One region of the Streptomyces arenae genome, then DNA from elsewhere that is predicted to be linked to it. Evidence: riboswitches for the same ligand, from Rfam matches in the RefSeq annotation. Region 1 holds a riboswitch; the other holds the start of a gene.
What was found. Region 1 has a riboswitch for S-adenosylmethionine ahead of MB828_RS46565 (aminotransferase class V-fold PLP-dependent enzyme). Riboswitches for the same ligand answer to the same signal wherever they lie in the genome.

Region 2: it holds a riboswitch for S-adenosylmethionine, as region 1 does, so the genes downstream of both, thrC (threonine synthase) here and MB828_RS46565 (aminotransferase class V-fold PLP-dependent enzyme) in region 1, are expected to answer to the same signal.

What each region holds. Positions count from the first base shown of each region.
Region 1 is NZ_JAKQYH010000097.1:274,442-277,913, forward strand. It holds gene MB828_RS46560 (Lrp/AsnC family transcriptional regulator) at 1-29, shown strand, start outside; gene MB828_RS46565 (aminotransferase class V-fold PLP-dependent enzyme) at 175-1,539, opposite strand; SAM riboswitch class IV at 1,700-1,816, opposite strand; gene trpD (anthranilate phosphoribosyltransferase) at 2,047-3,111, opposite strand; gene qcrB (cytochrome bc1 complex cytochrome b subunit) at 3,246-3,472, opposite strand, start outside.
Region 2 is NZ_JAKQYH010000090.1:161,783-165,254, forward strand. It holds gene MB828_RS42810 (alpha,alpha-trehalose-phosphate synthase (UDP-forming)) at 1-892, opposite strand, end outside; gene MB828_RS42815 (glucosyl-3-phosphoglycerate synthase) at 965-1,909, opposite strand; SAM riboswitch class I at 2,067-2,209, shown strand; gene thrC (threonine synthase) at 2,228-3,472, shown strand, end outside.

The DNA.
Region 1 (3,472 bases):
CGGCGTTCGCGATCGGCCTGGACAGCTAGCGACGCCTTCTTCCGGACGCCGGGTACGGAAGCGCCCCGTAGGGGCGCGGGGAACTGCGCGACAAGCCCCCACCGGCCGGCAGCTTGGTCCTCTGCGGGTGCGTCGTGGCTGGTCGCGCAGTTCCCCGCGCCCCCAACGGGTAGGTCAGCTCACCGCCGGAACGCAGCGGCCGTCCTCCGTGCGGTACGACCACTTGGCGCCGTTCGTGACCAGCTCCCGTACCGCCGTCACGAAGCGCTCCACGTGCTCGTCCGGGGTGCCCGCGCCGAAGCTCACCCGGATGGCGTTGAGGGACTTCTCGCCCGGTGCCGCCTCGGGCGCCCCGCACTCGCCCTGGCTCTGCGGGTCGGAGCCGAGCAGGGTCCTGACCAGCGGGTGGGCGCAGAAGAGGCCGTCGCGGACGCCGATGCCGTACTCGGCGGAGAGGGCCGCGGCGAAGTGGGAGCTGTTCCAGCCCTCGACCACGAAGGAGATCACGCCGACGCGCGGGGCGTCGTCGCCGAACAGGGAGAGGACCCTGACCTCGGGGACCTCGGCGAGGCCCGCGCGGACCTCGGCGATCAGGTGCTCCTCACGGGCGACCAGGGTGTCCCAGCCCGCCTCGGTCAGCGCCTTGCAGGCGGAGGCGATGGAGTAGGCGCCGATCACGTTGGGCGACCCGGCCTCGTGCCGTGCGGCGCTCTCGTGCCACTCCACGGCCACTCCCCCGTCCTCGCGCCGGGTGACCTTGCGGCTGGCGCCGCCGCCCGCGAGGTACGGCTCGGCGGCCACGAGCCAGTCGGCGCGGCCGGCGAGGACGCCGGAGCCGAAGGGGGCGTACAGCTTGTGGCCGGAGAAGGCGACCCAGTCGACGTCGAGGTCACGGACGGAGACCGGGTGGTGCGGAGCCAGCTGGGCGGCGTCCAGGACGATCCGGGCGCCGTGCGCGTGGGCGGCGGCGGCCAGCTCGCGCACCGGCCACAGCTCGCCCGTGACGTTCGAGGCGCCGGTGACGCAGACCAAGGCCGGGCCGTACGGGTCGCGGTCGGCGAGGGCCCGCTCCAGGGTGGCCACGGCCTGCTGCGGGGTGCGGGGGGCGTCGAGGTAGCTGACCCGGGCGTCCTGCCAGGGCAGCAGGGAGGCGTGGTGCTCGGTCTCGAAGACGAACACCTGGCAGTCGGCGGGGAGGGCGCGGGCCAGGAGGTTCAGGGAGTCCGTGGTCGAGCGGGTGAAGACCAGCTGGTCGTCGGGGCGGCAGTCGAGGAACTCGGCGACGGTCTTCCGGGCGCTCTCGAAGAGGTCCGTGGACAGCTGGGAGAGGTAGCCGGCGCCGCGGTGGACGCTGCCGTAGTACGGGGCGTACGCGGCCACGTCGTCCCAGACCCGCTGCAGGGCGGGGGCGCTGGCCGCGTAGTCGAGGGCCGCGTAGCCGACCTCGCCGCCGGTGACGAGCGGGACGGTGACATCCCGCCCCAGAACGGGCAGGGGGGCACAAACGGACTGGGCGGCGGCAACGGTGGAGACAGACATGGGTGAACTCCCGTGAACGCAGGTGAAATCCGCCGTGCGAGCGGACGCGCTCGGGCAACGGCAGGAAAAAAGGGGGATGCGGAGGCGGGGCTCTGCGGCCCTATCGCATTCGCTTGCTCACGGAAGACTCCTCGACGACCAGGACCCCTGGATCGCGAGGGGTCCGCGCTTGCCGTAGACCTCGCTGCCCACGGCCTGGTCTTCACCCGGGGCACCCCGCCACGGACGGAGGGTTGCCGGACAGTCGGCCGGGGCCTCATGACTGTCACTCATGACCTGGAAAGAAACGTAGGTGAACTGATCGCCGACGCGCAACTCCTGTCCGGATGACGGGACGGAGGCGAGGACAGTTCGGCACCGCCGGAAAGGCGGTGCCTGGTTGCGCGCCGTCGCGGCGGAGAGAAAGAGCGCTGACGCCCAGGATTGTCTCCGCCGCAACGGCGATCAGCCACGACGGCGCGGTCCGGCGGTGTCGTACCGCGCCTCAGCCCCCTGGCAACGCCGCCCCTACTTGTTCGTCGCCGCCGCCCAGCGCTCCAGCGCCCGCTTGGCCGCGCCCGAGTCGATCGACTCCGCGGCCCGGGCCATGCCCGCCCGGAGCTGCTCGGCCAGCGTGCCAGGGCCCGGGTCCAGGGCCACCAGGGCCGCCGCCGAGTTGAGCAGCACCGCGTCCCGTACCGGGCCCGTCTCGCCGTCCAGGAGCCGGCGGGCGACCTCCGCGTTGTACGACGGGTCGCCGCCCCGCAGGGCCTCCACCGGGACCAGGTCGATGCCGACGTCCCGCGGGTCGAAGGTGTCCTCGGTGACCTTGCCGTCGCGGACGGTCCAGACCCGGGACGTGGCGGTCGTCGTCAGCTCGTCGAGGCCGTCGTCACCGCGGAAGACCAGGGAGGAGTTCCCGCGCTCCGCGAAGACGCCCGCGACGACGGGGGCCATACGGGGGTCCGCGACGCCGACCGCCTGGGCGCGGACCCTGGCCGGGTTGGTGAGCGGGCCGAGGATGTTGAACACCGTGCGGATGCCCAGCTGACCGCGGGCGGCGCCCGCGTACCGCAGCGCCGGGTGGAACTTGACGGCGAAGCAGAAGGTGATGCCCGCCTCCTCGGCGACCTCGGCGACCCGCTGCGGGGTCAGGTCGAGGTTGACGCCGAGCTTCTCCAGGACGTCCGACGCCCCGGAGGCGGAGGAGGCCGCCCGGTTGCCGTGCTTGACGACCTTCGCGCCCGTGCCCGCCACCACCAGGGCGGACATCGTGGAGATGTTCACCGTCTTGGCGCCGTCACCGCCGGTCCCGACGATGTCGACCGTGCGGCCCGGCACCTCGATGACGTTGGCGTGCTCGTACATCGTGCGGACGAGCCCGTTGATCTCGTCGACCGTCTCACCCTTGGCCCGGAGCGCGACCACGAAGCCGGCGATCTGGGCGTCGGTGGCCTGGCCGCGCATGATCTGGTCCATCGCCCAGGCCGTGGCGTCGGCACTCTGGTCCTGTCCGTACAGCAGCGCGTTCAGTACCCCGGGCCAGGAACGGCCCGCCGCGGTGTCGCCTCCAGCGGGGGTCACAGCGCTCATAAGGCCGCTCCTGAGTGTCGTACCGGCGGAAAACCCGTTTCAGTGCTCACCCTATCCAGCCCAGCGCACCGCGAAGGGCCCCCGTCCGTACACCGGACGGGGGCCCTTCGACCCTGGCGTGGCGACGCCGTCGATCAGTGGTGGCCGTGGCCGCTCGTGATCTCCTTGTACTCCTCGACGGTCGGCTTCGGGATCTGGTTGTCCTCGCCGTAGTAGGCGTTGCTCAGCTTGGCGCGGAGCTTCTCGGACCCCTTGATCTTGCGCTCGACACCGTTCTCGTCGACCGCCGGGCCGACCTGGGCCGGCTCGTACTGGTGGTGGGCCGTGAGGGTGTGCAGCTGCTCCTGCGAGAGCGGCTCGT
Region 2 (3,472 bases), on a different contig from region 1:
TCGACAGCTCGGTCCGGTCGACGCGCACGACGGTCCGGCGATCCGCGCCGCCGATCTCCTCGCGCAGCGCCCGCATCCGCTCGGCCACGTCGGGTTCGTGCGCCCGCTTGCGCAGGAAGTCCGCGTCGGCCCCCAGCCCGTGCACCCCGATCCGGGTGTCCGAGGAGGGGATCCCCGGGCCCAGCACCGCGTGACAGCAGTCGACGAACGCGTCCGCCCAGCGCCGCGTCAGGAACGCCGCGTGGTCGGCGCCGAGGATCCCGCTCAGCAGCTCCGCGGCGATGTCGTCGGGCAGCAGCCGGAAGTAGTCCGGCGGCGCCCAGGGAGTGTGGGAGAAGTGGCCGATCCGCAGGTCGGGGCGCAGCTGCCGCAGCATCCGGGGCGCGAGCGCCAGGTGGTAGTCCTGGATGACCACCACCGCCCCCTCGCCCGCCTCCTCGGCCAGCGCCTCGGCGAACGCGCGGTTGTAGGCCTGGTACGACGCCCACTGGCGCCGGAACTCCGCGTCGAAGACGGGCTCCAGCGGGGTCTGGTAGAGCATGTGGTGGACGAACCACAGCACCGAGTTGGCGACGCCGTTGTACGCGTCCGAGAACACGTCCGCGTCGATGTCGAGCATCCGGACCTGCTGGCCCCCGGTGTCCGCCGCCGGCAGCCGGCCGCCCGCGGCCCGGCGGACCGCCTCGCGGTCGCCGTCGCCCAGCGCGGCGCACACCCACACCGCGTTCGCGTCCGGCCCGATCGCCGACAGCCCGGAGACCAGCCCGCCGCCGCCCCGTTTGACGTGCAGCGCGCCGGCCGGGTCGTCAGGGCGCACCTCGTACGAGACCGGGCCGCGGTTCGACGCGACCAGTACTTCGGCACCGCCGGTGGAAGCAAGGGGAGAAGCCATACGCCTGAACCTAGCCCGGCCCGTAAACGCTCAAACGTACGGCTGTGCCCGACGCCCGGAAGGTATACGAGGTCACGCCACCCGGCGCTCGGCGTACTCCGCGATCTCCACCATCGGCGGCCGCTCCTCCGTGTCCACGGAGTACGTGCGCGGTTCGAAGCCGTTCTCCCCCCGCTCGAACTGGGTCAGGGCCGGGCGGACCAGGTGGCCGCGGGCCAGCCGCAGCTGGGCCGTGCGGTAGATCGCGGCGGACATCCGGCCGAGCGCCTGGCCGTCCTGGTGGCGGTGCTTGCGGACCCCCACGTCCACCTGGGCGAGGGCGTCCAGGCCGACCAGGTGCAGGGCGTCCACCAGCATGCCCAGCTCCACGCCGTAGCCGACCGGGAAGGGCAGCTGTTCCAGCAGGCCGCGGCGGGCCGCGTACTCGCCGCCGAGCGGCTGCACGAACCCGGCCAGCTGCGGCCAGTGCATGTTCAGCAGCGGGCGGGCCATCAGCTCCGTGACCCGGCCGCCCTGCCCGGCCGCGCCGGCCAGCGGGCGGTCGTACATCGCCTTGACCAGGTCCACGCCGGGGTCGGTCAGCAGCGGGCCGACGATCCCGGTGACGAAGTCGGAGGAGAAGTCCCTGAGGTCCGCGTCGACGAAGCAGACGATGTCCCCGGTGGTGACCAGGAGGGAGCGCCAGAGGACCTCGCCCTTGCCGGGGACCGCGGGGATGCGCGGCAGGATCGAGTCACGGTGGACGACCCGCGCGCCCGCCGCGGCGGCCACCTCCGCCGTACGGTCGGTGGACCCGGAGTCGACGACCACGATCTCGTCGACGAGCGGCACCTGCCGCATCAGGTCGTGGCGGATGACGGCGACGATGTCGCCGACCGTCTCCTCCTCGTCGAGCGCGGGCAGCACGACGGAGACGGACTGACCGGTGCGCTGCTTGGCGGCGAGTATCCGGTGCAGCGGGCGGTCGTTCACGGACCAGGAGCGGGTGGCCAGCCAGCGCTCGACTTCTTCCAGCACAGTCAGCGGCTCCTCACTGTCACGATCACACTGCGAGGTGTGATCCATCTCGCGGTACGGACGACTATCTCAACTGTCCTGGCCTTCGGTTACAGTCTTGAACAACGCCGGTGACCATCGCATGTCCTGGGGCCACCGCCCGTTGACAACCGAATACAGCTCATCCAGAGGGGCAGAGGGAAACGGCCCGATGAAGCCCCGGCAACCCTCCAGTCGGTACTCGTGCTCTCAGCGAGGCTCCCGGCTAGGGAAGGTGCCAAATCCGTCTCACGGCGAGATGCGTCGTGAGGAAGATGAGGAGAAAGGGCCTCGCCTCACATGGCTGCGCAGACTGTTGCAACCGATTCCCCGAAGACCGTAGACCTCGGCCCCGCCACGGCGCTGTCCTGCCGCGAGTGCGGGCACCGGGTGCCGCTCGGCCCGGTCTTCGCCTGCGAGGAGTGTTTCGGCCCGCTCGAGATCGCGTATGACTTCTCGGCCTACGACGCCGAGGAGCTGCGGAAGCGGATCGAGTCGGGACCCGCGAACATCTGGCGCTACGCGCCGCTGCTGCCCGTCCCGGCGGACGTGACGACCAAGCCGAACATCAACCCCGGCTGGACCAAGCTGGTGCAGGCCGACAACCTGGCCAAGGAGCTGGGGGTCACCGGCGGGCTGTACGTGAAGGACGACTCCGGCAACCCGACGCACTCCTTCAAGGACCGGGTCGTCGCCCAGGCCGTCGAGGCCGCCCGCGCCTTCGGCTACACCACGCTCTCCTGCTCCTCCACCGGCAACCTGGCCGGCGCGGTGGGTGCCGCGGCCGCCCGGGCCGGCTTCCGTTCCTGCGTGTTCATCCCGCACGACCTGGAGCAGGGCAAGGTCGTGATGGCCGCGATCTACGGCGGCGAGCTCGTCGGCATCGAGGGCAACTACGACGACGTGAACCGGTTCTGCTCCGAGCTGATCGGCGACCCGGCCGGCGAGGGCTGGGGCTTCGTCAACGTCAACCTGCGGCCGTACTACGCCGAGGGCTCCAAGACGCTCGCGTACGAGATCTGCGAGCAGCTGGGCTGGCGGCTCCCGGACCAGCTGGTGGTCCCGATCGCCTCCGGCTCGCAGCTCACGAAGATCGACAAGGGGCTCCAGGAGCTGATCAAGCTCGGGCTCGTCGAGGACAAGCCGTACAAGATCTTCGGTGCGCAGGCCGAGGGCTGCTCCCCGGTGTCGACCGCGTACAAGGCGGGTCACGACGTGGTCCGGCCGCAGAAGCCGGACACCATCGCCAAGTCGCTGGCGATCGGCAACCCGGCCGACGGTCCGTACGTCCTCGACATCGCCCGGCGTACCGGCGGCGCCGTGGAGGACGTCGACGACGAGCAGATCGTCGACGCGATCAAGCTGCTCGCGCGGACCGAGGGCATCTTCGCGGAGACCGCCGGCGGGGTGACCGTCGGAGTCACCAGGAAGCTCATCGAGAACGGGCTCATCGACCCGTCGAAGTCGGTCGTCGTACTCAACACGGGTGACGGACTGAAGACGCTGGACGCGGTCGCGGGGACCGGTCTGACGGCGACCATCCGG